3 regions of the Bradyrhizobium dasycarpum genome follow, and region 2 is predicted to be linked to each of the others. Evidence: predicted binding sites of a transcription regulator. Region 2 holds the regulator's gene; each other region holds the start of a gene.
The links. The regulator PhoB, encoded in region 2, activates phosphate uptake and scavenging genes when phosphate is short. The targets are predictions, from matches to a motif close to TGTCATNNANCTGTCAT.
Positions count from the first base shown of each region.

Region 1 (4,413 bases), 2.4 Mb from region 2:
GCGTCTATTCAGGCCTGCTGCACTATTTCAAGGCGCTTGAGGCGATGGGTGGCAATCCGCATGACGGCGCCAAGGTCGTCGCCAAGATGAAGGAGATGCCGACGGACGACGCGCTGTTCGGCAAGGGCACGATCCGCGCCGACGGCCGCAAGCTGCATCCGGCCTATCTCTTCGAGGTGAAGAAGCCCGAGGAATCCAAGGGGCCGTGGGACTATTACAAGCTGATCGGCACGACCCCCGGCGAGCAGGCCTTCCGGCCGCTGTCGGAAAGCGCCTGTCCCCTGGTGAAGAAGTGAGTTGGCCGCGCCCGCGGGCGCGGCAGAATGAATTGGCATAACGCGACCGGGTACGAGATTGATCGATGCAGGCTCTTTACGCTCAGCTACTGGTGGGACTGATCAACGGCTCGTTCTACGCGCTGCTCAGTCTCGGGCTTGCCGTGATCTTCGGCATGCTCAACATCATCAATTTCGCCCATGGCGCGCTCTACATGATGGGCGCCTTCGTCGCCTATTTCCTGCTGAACCTCGGCGGCATCAACTATTGGTGGGCGTTGCTGCTGGCGCCCATCATCGTCGGCATCTTCGGCATGATCCTCGAGCGGACCATGCTGCAATGGCTGACCGGGCTCGATCATCTGTACGGCCTGCTCCTGACCTTCGGCATCGCGCTGATCGTGCAGGGCGTGTTCCAGAACTATTTCGGCTCGTCCGGCCTGCCTTACGCCATTCCGGACCAGCTCAAGGGCGGCATGAATCTCGGCTTCATGTTCTTGCCGATCTATCGCGGCTGGGTGGTCGTGTTCTCGCTGGTCGTGTGCCTTGCGACCTGGTTCCTGATCGAGAAGACCCAGCTTGGCGCATACCTGCGCGCCGCCACTGAAAATCCGACTCTGGTGCGCGCCTTCGGCATCAACGTGCCGCGCATGATCACGCTAACTTACGGTCTCGGCGTCGGCCTCGCCGCGCTCGCCGGCGTGCTCTCGGCGCCGATCAACCAGGTGCGGCCGCTGATGGGCGCCGACCTCATCATCGTCGTGTTCGCGGTGGTCGTGATCGGCGGCATGGGATCGATCATGGGCTCCATCATCACCGGCTTCGCGCTCGGGGTGATCGAGGGTCTGACCAAATATTTCTACCCCGAGGCCTCCAATACCGTCGTGTTCGTGCTGATGGTGCTGGTGCTCTTGGTGAAGCCAACGGGATTGACGGGAAGGGCGGCCTGATATGACAACCCTGACGGACGACACGCTGCCGGTAACTCCTCGCGCGATGCGCGACGAGATGATTGTCTTCGTGGTGATGGCGCTGCTGCTCGCGACGGTGCCGTTCACGGGCGTCTACCCGTTCTTCGTCATGCAGGCGCTGTGCTTTGCGCTGCTCGCCTGCGCCTTCAACCTGCTGGTCGGCTATGGCGGCCTGTTGTCGTTCGGCCACGCGATGTTCCTGGGCACTGCCGGCTATTGCAGCGCGCATGCGTTGAAGGTGTGGGCCTTGCCGCCCGAGCTCGGCATCCTCGTCGGCATCGCTGCGGCGTTCGTGCTCTCGATCGTCACCGGCTACATCTCGATCCGCCGCCAGGGCATCTACTTCTCGATGATCACGCTGGCGCTGTCGCAGCTCTTGTACTTCATCTACCTCCAGGCCCCGTTCACCCACGGTGAGGACGGCATCCAGGGCATCCCGCAGGGACACATGTTCGGCATCTTCGATCTGTCGAAGCCGACGGTGCTGTATTACGTCGTGCTGGCCGGGTTCCTCGCCGGCTTCCTCTTGATCTTCCGTATCATCAACTCGCCGTTCGGCGAGGTGCTGAAGGCGATCCGCGAGAACGAGCCGCGGGCGATCTCGCTCGGCTACCGGACCGACCAGTACAAGTTCCTGGCCTTCGTGCTTTCAGGCACGCTGGCCGGCTTTGCCGGCGCGCTGAAAGTGTTCGTGGCGCAGAACGCCTCGCTCACCGACGTCCATTGGTCGATGTCCGGCGAGGTCGTGCTGATGACGCTGGTCGGCGGCCTCGGCACCATCTTCGGCCCCGTGGTCGGCGCCTTCGTGATCATCGCCATGCAGCAATATCTGGCGGGTTTCGGCCAGTGGGTGACGGTGATCCAGGGCGCGATCTTCGTGGTCTGCGTGCTCACCTTCCGCCGCGGCGTCGTCGGTGAAATCGCGCATTACTTCCGGAGATCGCTCTAAGTAATTGATTTAAGGTCAATTTACTTGTCGCGTGAAAGCGGTGGATGATCCGGCTCCGCGGGCGTGAGATGACACGCGCGCGGCGCGAAAATGGTTTATGACAGTTCGATGACGGCCCCTTGGGCCGGGCCATTTTCCAACCGGTAGCCTATCCCCATGATGCGATGGTTTCGTGCTTTCCTGCCCAAGGAAGAACGGTTCTTCGACCTGTTCGACCGACATGCCCAGACGGTGATCCAGGGCTCGATCGCGCTCCAGGGCATGCTCAACGGGGGCGAGGAGACGCCGGTCTATTGCCAGCGCGTCAACCAGTTCGAGAACGACGCCGACAACATCACCCGCGAGGTGCTGACGGCGGTGCGCCGCACCTTCATCACCCCGTTCGACCGCGGCGACATCAAGAACCTGATCACCTCGCTGGACGACGCCATCGACCAGATGCAGCAGACCGCCAAGGCCGTGATGCTGTTCGAGGTCCGCACCTTCGAGCCGCCGATGCGCGAGATCGGCGCGCTTCTGATCGAATGCGCCAACCTGGTCGGCCGTGCACTGCCGCTGATGCAGTCGATCGGCCCGAACGTGGCCATGCTCACTGCGATCACGGAAGAGCTGGGCAAGCTGGAAGGCCGCGTCGACGATCTCCACGACATCGGGCTGAAGGAGCTGTTCCTCAAGCACCGCAACGGCAATGCGATGGACTTCATCGTCGGCGTCGAGATCTACGACCACCTTGAGAAGGTGGCTGATCGTTTCGACGACGTCGCGAACGAGATCAACAGCATCGTCATCGAGCAGGTGTAGCGCATGATCCGGAAAAGTGTGCGGCGGTTTTCCGCTCAGATCATGCGCAAGCTTTAAGTAGGGCCTGGCCGTGGATGCTGCGCTGGGTCTTCCCATCCTGGTCGGCTTGATCGCCGTCGCGCTGCTGTTCGACTTCCTGAACGGCCTGCACGACGCCGCCAATTCGATCGCGACCATCGTCTCGACCCGCGTGTTGCGGCCGCAATATGCGGTGTTCTGGGCCGCGTTCTTCAATTTCATCGCCTTTCTGGTGTTCGGGCTGCACGTCGCCCAGACCATCGGCACCGGCATCATCGATCCGGCGATCGTCGATCCCCAGGTGATCTTCGCCGCGCTCGTCGGCGCCATCGTCTGGAACCTGGTGACCTGGGCGCTCGGCATCCCGTCCTCGTCCTCGCACGCGCTGATCGGCGGGCTCGTCGGCGGCGGCATGGCCAAGGCCGGAATCTCCGCGGCGGTGTGGAGCGGATTGACCAAGACGGTGCTGGCGATCGTGCTGTCGCCGCTGGTCGGCTTCCTGCTCGCGATGATGCTGGTGGCGATCGTGTCCTGGGCCTCGGTGCGCTCGACGCCGTTCGCGGTCGATCGCGCCTTCCGCATCCTTCAGTTCGCCTCCGCCTCGCTTTATTCGCTCGGCCATGGCGGCAACGACGCGCAGAAGACCATGGGCATCATCGCCGTGCTGCTGTATTCGCAGGGCCATCTCGGCAGCGACTTCTCGGTGCCGTTCTGGGTGGTGCTGTCATGCCAGGCGGCGATGGCGCTGGGCACCTTGATGGGCGGCTGGCGCATCGTCCGCACCATGGGCCTGCGCATCACCAAGCTGACGCCGATGCAGGGCTTCTGCGCCGAGACGGGCGGCGCGGCGACACTGTTCATGGCGACCTTCCTCGGAGTTCCGGTCTCGACCACGCACACCATCACCGGCGCCATCGTCGGCGTCGGCGCGGCCCGCCGCGTCTCGGCGGTGCGCTGGAACGTGGCAAGCTCGATCGTCTATGCCTGGGTGATCACGATTCCGGCGTCGGGCATCGTCGCGGCGCTGACCTGGTGGGCGGTCCAGCTCTTCGTCAGGTGACGAGCTTCAGCCCGACGATCCCGGCGACGATCAGGCCGATGCTGGCAAGCCGCAGCGCCGTGGCCGGCTCCCCGAACAGGACGATGCCCAGCGTCGCGGTGCCGACGGCGCCGATCCCGGTCCACACCGCATAGGCGGTTCCGACCGGCAGCGATTTGAGCGCGAGGCCGAGCAGGACGACGCTGCCGGCCATGGCCGCCAGCGTGACGACGGACGGAACAAGCCTGGTAAAACCCTCGGTGTATTTCAGGCCGATCGCCCAGGTGATCTCGAGAAGTCCGGCGACGAACAGGATGCTCCAGGCCATGACGACCCTCCATTCAAGGCAGGGGCGTCCCC
Region 1 covers NZ_CP169574.1:814,518-818,930, forward strand. The annotation lists gene ACETMP_RS04195 (ABC transporter substrate-binding protein) at 1-296, shown strand, start outside; gene ACETMP_RS04200 (branched-chain amino acid ABC transporter permease) at 362-1,225, shown strand; gene ACETMP_RS04205 (branched-chain amino acid ABC transporter permease) at 1,227-2,195, shown strand; gene ACETMP_RS04210 (DUF47 domain-containing protein) at 2,352-2,996, shown strand; gene ACETMP_RS04215 (anion permease) at 3,067-4,074, shown strand; gene sugE (quaternary ammonium compound efflux SMR transporter SugE) at 4,067-4,381, opposite strand.
Region 1: ACETMP_RS04210 (DUF47 domain-containing protein) is a predicted target of PhoB. The motif match lies at 2,293-2,309, and genes of this name have one in related genera.

Region 2 (4,413 bases):
GCTCGCCGTGATCGTGATCCCGGTCGTGGTGCGCACCACGGAGGACATGCTGCTGCTGGTGCCGAACCCGCTGCGGGAAGCCGCCAGCGCACTGGGCTTGCCGCGCTCGCTGGTGATCAAACGCATCGCCTATCGCGCCGCGCGCTCCGGCCTCATCACCGGCGTGCTGCTCGCCACGGCGCGCGTCGCCGGCGAGACCGCGCCGCTGCTGTTCACCGCGCTGTCCAACCAGTTCTTCAGCCTCGGCCTGGACAAGACGATGGCGAACCTGCCGGTCACCATCAACAACTTCGTGCAGAGCCCCTACGCCTATTGGAAGCAGCTCGCCTGGAGCGGCGCGCTGCTGATCACCCTGACCGTGCTTGCCCTGAACATTGGCGCCCGCATCCTTGGTGCCGAGAGGACTGCAAAATGAGTGAAATGTCTGTTTCCGTCAGCGCGCCGAGCGTTCACCCCGGCTCGCAGCCGCTGCCCGAGGCGCCGGCCAAGGTCACCGCGCGCAACCTCAACTTCTACTACGGTGAGCACCACGCGCTGAAGAACATCAATCTGGCGCTCGGCACCAACCGCGTCACGGCCTTCATCGGCCCGTCCGGTTGCGGCAAGTCGACCCTGCTGCGCATCTTCAACCGGATGTACGACCTCTATCCGGGCCAGCGCGCCACCGGCCAGCTGCTGCTCGACCACACCAACATCCTCGACCCCAAGCTCGACCTCAACCTGCTGCGCGCCCGGGTCGGCATGGTGTTCCAGAAGCCGACCCCGTTCCCGATGACGATCTACGAGAACATCGCCTTCGGCATCCGCCTCTACGAGAAGATCTCGAAGTCCGAGATGGACGACCGCGTCGAGAAGGCGCTGCGCGGCGGCGCGCTGTGGAATGAGGTCAAGGACAAGCTCAACGCCTCCGGCCTGTCGCTCTCCGGCGGCCAGCAGCAGCGCCTCTGCATCGCCCGCACCGTCGCGGTGCGGCCCGAGGTGATCCTGTTCGACGAGCCCTGCTCGGCGCTCGACCCGATCTCGACCGCCAAGGTCGAGGAGCTGATCCAGGAATTGTCCGAGAACTACACGATCGCGATCGTCACCCACAACATGCAGCAGGCGGCGCGCGTCTCCGACAAGACCGCCTTCATGTATCTCGGCGAGCTGATCGAGTTCGACGACACCAGCAAGATCTTCACGTCGCCGACCGACCGGCGGACGCAGGACTACATCACCGGCCGGTTCGGCTGAGGAGACGCAACATGGGTACTGAACATACCGCAAAGGCCTTCGACACCGACCTCCAGGAGCTCACGCGCCTGGTCGCCGAGATGGGCGGCATCGCCGAGCGCATGATCGTCGATTCCGTCGATGCGCTGATCCGCCGCGACGTCGCGCTCGGCCAGCGCGTCGTCGCCATCGACGCCGATCTCGACGCGCTGCAGAAGCGCATCGAGGAACGCGCCGTGCTCACCATCGCCCGCCGCCAGCCGATGGCGGTGGACCTGCGCGAGATCGTCGGCGCCATGCGCGTTGCGACCGACCTCGAGCGCATCGGCGACCTCGCCAAGAACATGGGCAAGCGCGTCGCCGCGCTGGAGACCGACTTCCATCCGCTCAAGCTGTTCCGCGGCCTGGAGCACATGACCGACCTGGTGCAGCAGCAGGTCAAGAGCGTGCTCGACGCCTATGCCGCGCACGATCTGCCGGCGGCGATGGCGGTGTGGAAGGGCGACGAGGAGGTCGACGCGATCTGCACCTCGCTGTTCCGCGAGCTCCTGACCTACATGATGGAGGATCCGCGCAACATCTCGTTCTGCATCCATCTGATGTTCTGCGCCAAGAACATCGAGCGCATCGGCGACCACGCCACCAACATCGCCGAGACCGTGTTCTACATGATCGAAGGCCAGGCGATCACCGACAAGCGGCCGAAGGGCGACATGACCACGTTCGCCACGACGATCCCGAATACCTGAAGACCTCAAGGAGCGACGACAACATGGGCGCACGCATTATGGTGGTTGAGGACGAGGAAGCTCTCACCGAGCTTCTGCGTTACAACCTCGAAGGCGACGGCTATGACGTCGAGACGGTGATGCGCGGCGACGACGCCGACACCCGCCTCAAGGAACACATTCCCGATCTGATCGTGCTCGACTGGATGCTGCCGGGCCTCTCCGGCATCGAGCTGTGCCGGCGCCTGCGCACCCGGCCCGAGACCAAGCAGCTGCCGATCATCATGCTCACCGCGCGCGGCGAGGAGAGCGAGCGGGTGCGGGGCCTTGCGACCGGCGCCGACGACTACATCGTCAAGCCGTTCTCGGTGCCGGAGCTGCTCGCGCGCGTGAAAGGCCTGCTCAGGCGCGCCAGTCCCGAGCGGCTCGCCACCGTGCTGGCCTATGGCGACATCGAGCTCGACCGCGACAAGCGCCGCGTCGCGCGCTCGGGCCGCCCGATCGATCTCGGCCCGACCGAATATCGTCTGCTGGAGTTCTTCCTGGAGCATCCCGGCCGCGTGTTCTCGCGCGAGCAGCTGCTCGACAGCGTCTGGGGCCGCGATATCTACATCGACGAGCGCACCGTCGACGTCCATATCGGCCGCCTGCGCAAGTTGCTCAATCTCGGCCGTGAGCAGGACCCGATCCGCACCGTCCGCGGCGCCGGCTACGCACTGGACGATCGCTTCGCGAAGGCGGAGCAGACGTAAAGCTCCAGCGAGAGCTGGTTTGGCGAGCTCCGGCAGCGATCTCCGGCGTCATCCGGGGCGCGCGCAGCGCGAGCCGGGATCCATAACCACAGGGCGTGGTTTGTCGAAGACTCGGAGTAACCATCGCGCGCAACAATTGCGCCCCGTGGTTCTGGATCCCCGCGTTCGCGGGGATGACACCGAGTTGGTTGAGGCGCCGTCGTGTGACGACTGCCGCCTTTGCGATCAGCTAGATCTCACTCAGCGCGTGGGCTTCGGTGCCGCGCGGCGCCGATCCGCCGCCGGCTGATACGCCACGCGCGAGTGCTGGGCGCAATAGGGCAGGCCGGACAGAGCCTTGCCGCCGCAGAAGAAGAAATCCGGGCTCGAGGGATCGCCCACCGGCCAGTGGCAGGTCGCCTCGTTCAATTCGAGCAGCGACAGCCGCTGGCTCATCGGCACCACGTTGTCGTAGGTGACGGGTTCGGCCTCGACCTCGACCTCGAAGGCCTGCGCCAGCGCGGTGTTGCCGCGCGCGATCGGGCGGGTCACCCGCATCATGTGCTGGGCGGGACGCGCCTTGCGCGGCCGGGGCGCGGCCGACGAAGGGCTCTTGGCGCGGCCGGACAGACCGAGCCTGTGCACTTTGCCGATCACGGCATTGCGGGTCACATTGCCGAGCTCTGCTGCGATCTGGCTGGCCGACAATCCGGCCTCCCAGAGCTTTTTCAGCTGCTCGACGCGATCGTCGGACCAGGTCAAAACCGTCATTGCACCCTTTCCCTCGCCGCGCGGCTGCCATCCTGGCGGTCCGTGCGGCGAATGCCTAAGCCTCGAAAAACCCGTGCTGCTCGAATCCCTTAGGGCTCGCCGGGCGCGCAACTGACGCCCGAACGTTTACGCCGGTACATGAGGACTCTTGGGATCAGAACTGCCGCACGAGATGTCGTATCTGACAAGCCAAACGCTACAATATGGCGTGACTCACGCGCAAGAGTCCGCCGACTCGCTTCCACATGTTCCGTGGTCAAAAACCCGCAAAATCGCCACCGCAAGACTACGGAATCACCGTTTCCCGGGGCTTTCGGGCGGCATTGACACCCGTTTCACCAGGCCTAAGATAGTCGCGCGTGCCGCCCTTAAAAGGCGGCACGTTTCGTTTTTCCGGGCCGGTGGATGGTGCGTTGCGCAATGCACGCCTCACACCGTCCGCAACATCAAGTGACCGTCATGACTAACAGCGCAGCCCCGCATTTGCTCCCCGTTTTCGCCAGGGCCAACCTCGGTTTCGAACGCGGCGAAGGCTGCTGGCTGATCGCGACCAATGGCGATCGCTATCTCGATTTCACCTCGGGCGTCGCCGTCAATGCGCTCGGCCATTGCCACCCGCATCTGATCAAGGCGTTGCAGGAGCAGGCGACGAAGCTGTGGCACATGTCGAACCTGTTCCAGAGCCCGGACGGCGAGAAGCTCGCCGCGCGCCTGTGCCACGAGAGTTTTGCCGACCTGGTGTTCTTCTGCAATTCCGGCGCCGAGGCGCTGGAGGGCGTGATCAAGCTGGTGCGCCATCATCACTTCTCCAAGGGGCAGCCGGAGCGCTACCGCATCATCACCTTCGAAGGCGCCTTCCACGGCCGCACGCTGGCGACGCTCGCCGCGACCGGATCTGCAAAATATCTCGAAGGGTTCGGTCCGCCGATGGACGGCTTCGACCAGGTGCCGCATGGCGACCTCGAAGCCGT
Region 2 covers NZ_CP169574.1:5,428,890-5,433,302, forward strand. The annotation lists gene pstA (phosphate ABC transporter permease PstA) at 1-415, shown strand, start outside; gene pstB (phosphate ABC transporter ATP-binding protein PstB) at 412-1,233, shown strand; gene phoU (phosphate signaling complex protein PhoU) at 1,245-1,961, shown strand; gene phoB (phosphate regulon transcriptional regulator PhoB) at 1,985-2,692, shown strand; gene ACETMP_RS25880 (GcrA family cell cycle regulator) at 2,933-3,442, opposite strand; gene ACETMP_RS25885 (aspartate aminotransferase family protein) at 3,902-4,413, shown strand, end outside.

Region 3 (4,413 bases), 160 kb from region 2:
ATCGTCCCCGCAACATCTCCAGAATCGGCCCGCGGTGCTCTGCATCCAGCCGGCCGGTGAGCGTCATGTGGAAGCGGAATTCCTCCATCACGTAAGGGTAGCCCCAGCGGTCGAGATAGTCGCGCTGCCGTTCGCTCAGCTTCTCCGGCTTGCGCCGCGCGCGATCCTCCGCGGTCAGCGCCGCACGGAAAGCGTCGAAATCCCGGACGCAATCGGCGGCGAGCTCTTGCAGCGCCTCGACCGGCTCGGCTGGAATGACGGCGATGAAGCCGCTGATGGCATCGACGACGGGCCGGATCACGGGACGCGGCCGCGTCTTGCCGGCGAAGGTCGCGCAAGCGGTCATCAGCTCGGCTTCGGTCCTGCCAGATGCCAGCGCCATCGGCGCTTTCAGCGTGGCATGAAAGCCGTATTTGCGCGGATCGGCGCTGATATCGCGCCAGTCAGGTGCGACCTCCAGCGCCTCGCGCGGAAACGGCAGTTCGTTGCCGGCATAGGCATCGTAGCCGAGCAGCTCGGCGCCGAAGCGGGAGAGCGGGCTGTTGTTGCCTGCGGCAAAATAGATCGCGTAGCGGGGAAAGCCTGTCATCGCGCGAGCATAGCCGGTTTAGGCCGCGGCGACAGCTTCGCGCGGCATCGCCGCCGCACTCAGGAGCCGCGTCGCATCGGTGAGATGGACCAGCTTGCCGCCCGATATCACTGCGATCAGCCGCGGCCGCATCGACACATCGTCGTCGACCAGCAGAATGTCGGCACGGCGGCCTTCCGCGAGCACGCCGCGATCGGTCAGGCCGGTCGCGCGCGCAGGGCCGGCAGAGACCAGATTCCAGGCCTCGGTCAGCGGCAGCACGCCATCGGCGGCGAGCCGGAACGCGGCGAGCAGCTGGGCGGGATAATAGTAATCCGACGCCAGCACCGAGCAGAGCCCCTTGGCGATCATGTCGGAGGCCTTGGTCCAGCCGGTGTGGCTGCCGCCGCGCACGACGTTCGGCGCGCCGTAGACGATGGCATCGCCGTGGCTTGCCGCCGCCTGCGCCGTCTCTTCGTTGATCGGAAACTCGGCGATCAAAGCGCCGAGCTCGCGAAACTCGCGGCGCATCGCCGGCGTCGCGTCATCGTGCGAGAGCATCCGCACCCCGGCCGCACGGGCCGCGGCGGCCAGACGCGCAACGGAAGCCGGCACCTCATCGGCGCGCGAGACCACACGCTCGACCAGGCGGTCGAATTCCTCGCCCGACAAGCCGGTGCGCTCCACCATGCGGTTGCGCTTGCGTGGCTTGGCCATGTCGGCGACCGTGCCGTCCATGTGGTCGTTGAAGGCAAACAAGTCGACGCGGCCTTCCACGAGCCACTGCGTAATCTCGGCCTCGGCGTCGAGATTGTAGGTTTCATGCCGCAGATGAAAGCGAGTGTCGGCGGCGAATTGCGGACGCTGCCGCTCGATCGCCTCCATCAGTCCGCGCGCATTGTCCGCGCTGCGCAGGCCCGGCTCCCAGGAGCAGGTGGTGGCGTGAAACACCGTGGTGATGCCGTTGCTGATGGCCTGGCGGTCGCTGTCGGCGAGCGCGACATCGATCGGGAAGTCGACACCGGCGCGCGGCATCATCTGCCGCTCGAAGGCATCGCCGTGAAGATCGACGATGCCGGGCAGCACCAATAGGTTGCGTGCATCGATCGCCAGCCGCGCCCGGCCGTGAGAGGCGTCTATCGCGGTGATGTCCTGTCCGGACACCGCCAATGACGTTTCGACGAGTTCGGTGCCGATCAGGGTCCGGCCGCCTTCAAGCAAGATATCTGTCACGCGACCGCGCTTTGTTTGCTGGCAGGGAGAGTTGCCCGTGCTTCGTATGCCGCCAGAAAATCTTCAATCCCGAGCTTGCGGAAATCGGGCAGGGCCTCGCGCAACTTGTCGTGATCCCAGTCCCACCAGGCAAGCCTCGCAAGACGCCCGGCGATCTCCTCCGAAAATCGCCGCCGCACGATGCGGGCCGGATTGCCGGCGACGATGGTGTAGACCGGCACGTCCTTGGTGACGATGGCGCCGGCGGCGATCACTGCGCCCGTGCCAATGTTGCGGCCCGGCAGCACGATCGCGCCGTGGCCGATCCAGACGTCGTGGCCGATATGGATGTGATGCTGCCGCCGCCATTCGAAGAACTCGGCATCATCGCTCTCGCCGTCGAAATAGGCGCTCGACCGATAGGTGAAATGCGCCTGCGTCGCGCGGTGCATCGGATGGTTGCCGGGGTTGATGCGCGTCATCGCCGCGATCGAGCAGAATTTTCCGATCGTACTGTAGGTGATCTGCAGATCGTTCACGACATAGGAATAATCGCCCATCGCCACTTCGTGCAGGATGGTGCGGGCGCCGACCTCGGTATAGGCGCCGAGCCGGGCCTCGTGCAGCTTGGCCGAGGGATCGATGGTCGGCTGAACTGAAAGAGCTTTGGCGGCCATGTCGAATCCGGAGTGCGAAGGCGGGCGTACCTCTTCGAGCGGATTCATGACAATGTCATGACGTAGCGATGACAGGGAATGAGCTGTGCAGGATCGCTGCGCTGCAACGGTCGTGTCACACAAGTGTTAAGCATGGACGTTAGCGATTGGCTCCAGCTACTCTGGAGCCCTGCATGCTGGTGGTGGATGGTCTGACGTGTCGCTTCGGCGCAAAAGCCGCGGTGGACGATGCTTCGTTTCAAGTTTCTCCCGGCGGCTTCGTCGGTGTGATCGGGCGATCCGGCGCCGGCAAGTCGACATTGCTGCGGAGCATCAACCGCCTGGTGACGCCGAGCGAGGGACGGATCCTGTTCGACGGCGTCGACGTCACCGCATTGCGCGGCAAGGAGCTGCGGCAATGGCGGGCGCGGTCGGCCATGATCTTCCAGCAGTTCAATCTGGTCGGCCGACTCGATGTCCTCACCAACGTCCTGATGGGACGGCTCGCGACGATGCCGGCCTGGCGCTCGCTGTCGCAAATCTGGCCGGAGCAGGACAAGGCGCTGGCGATGTCCGCACTGGAACAGTTCGACATCGCCTCGCTCGCCGCCCAGCGCGCCGACCAGCTCTCCGGCGGTCAGCAGCAGCGCGTCGCGATCGCGCGCGCATTGGTGCAGCAGCCCGACATCATCCTCGCCGACGAGCCGATCGCCTCGCTCGACCCGCGCAACACCAAGATCGTGATGGATGCGCTTTTGCGCATCAACAAGCATTTCGGCATCACTGTGCTCTGCAACCTGCATTCGCTCGACCTCGCTCGCAGCTATTGCGATCGCCTGATCGGCATGGCGCAGGGCCGCGTGGTGTTCGACGGCGCGCCGGCCGCGCTGACCGATCACGTCGCGCGCGAGCTCTACGATCTCGAAGCCGCCGATGTCATGGGCGCCATGCCTGCGCCGGCGCCCGCGGGCGTCCCCGCGCTCGGAACGGCCGCGGCCGCCTGAGCGAAACCTGTTTCGTTGCAAGTCTTCTTTGCAAGTTTTTGCGTCAACCGACCCCAACCGATGAAGAGGGTAACATGATCACTCGCAGACTGGTCCTCGCCGGCGCCGCCGCGCTCGCGTTCACGACTTCAGCCCTGGCTGCCGATTGGAAGGCGAAACATCCCGAGCTGACCTTCGCGGTCGTGCCGGCCGAGAACGCCTCCGGCGTGACCGAACGCTGGGCGCCGTTCATGAGCTATCTCTCCAAGGAGCTGGGCGTAAAGGTCACGTTGCGCATTGCCAACGACTACGCCGCCGTGATCGAAGGCCAGCGCGCCGGCAACATCCACATCGCGAGCTACGGCTCGGCCGCGTTCGCTCGCGCCCGCCTGACCGGCGTCAAGTCCGAGGCCTTCGCCAATGACGTCAACGCCGACGGCTCGACCGGCTATTATTCGGTGTTCTTCGTCAAGGCGAGCAGCCCCTACAAGACCCTCGATCAGCTCAAGGGCAAGAATCTTGGCCTGGTCGACCCGAACTCGACCTCCGGCAACAACGTACCCCGCTTCGAGCTCGACAAGTTGGGTATCCATGACGCCGACAGCTATTTCGGCAAGGTCGTCTTCACCGGCAGCCACGAGAACGCGATGCTGGCGCTGGCACAAGGCACGGTCGAGGTTGCCGCCAACCAGTGGACCAGCGACGACGATTCTACGCTCGCGCAGATGCTGACCAAGGGCATGCTGAAGAATGCCGACGGGTCGGCGATGAAGAAGGACGACTTTCGCATCATCCACAAATCGGCGCCGATCATCAATGGTCCCTATGCTTTCAACTCCGACCTGCCGGAAGACGCCAAGGCCGCCATTGTGAAGGCGTTCTTCGACGCGCCGACCAAGGACAAGGCCGCGTTCGATCGCCTCTCCGACGGCCAGAAGAAGGGCTTCCATCCCGCCACCACCAAGGATTGGGATGGCACGATCGAGTTGATCAA
Region 3 covers NZ_CP169574.1:5,589,215-5,593,627, forward strand. The annotation lists gene ACETMP_RS26675 (DUF1045 domain-containing protein) at 1-589, opposite strand, end outside; gene ACETMP_RS26680 (alpha-D-ribose 1-methylphosphonate 5-triphosphate diphosphatase) at 608-1,801, opposite strand; gene ACETMP_RS26685 (chloramphenicol acetyltransferase) at 1,798-2,457, opposite strand; gene phnC (phosphonate ABC transporter ATP-binding protein) at 2,631-3,440, shown strand; gene phnD (phosphonate ABC transporter substrate-binding protein) at 3,515-4,413, shown strand, end outside.
Region 3: phnC (phosphonate ABC transporter ATP-binding protein) is a predicted target of PhoB. The motif match lies at 2,504-2,520, and genes of this name have one in related genera.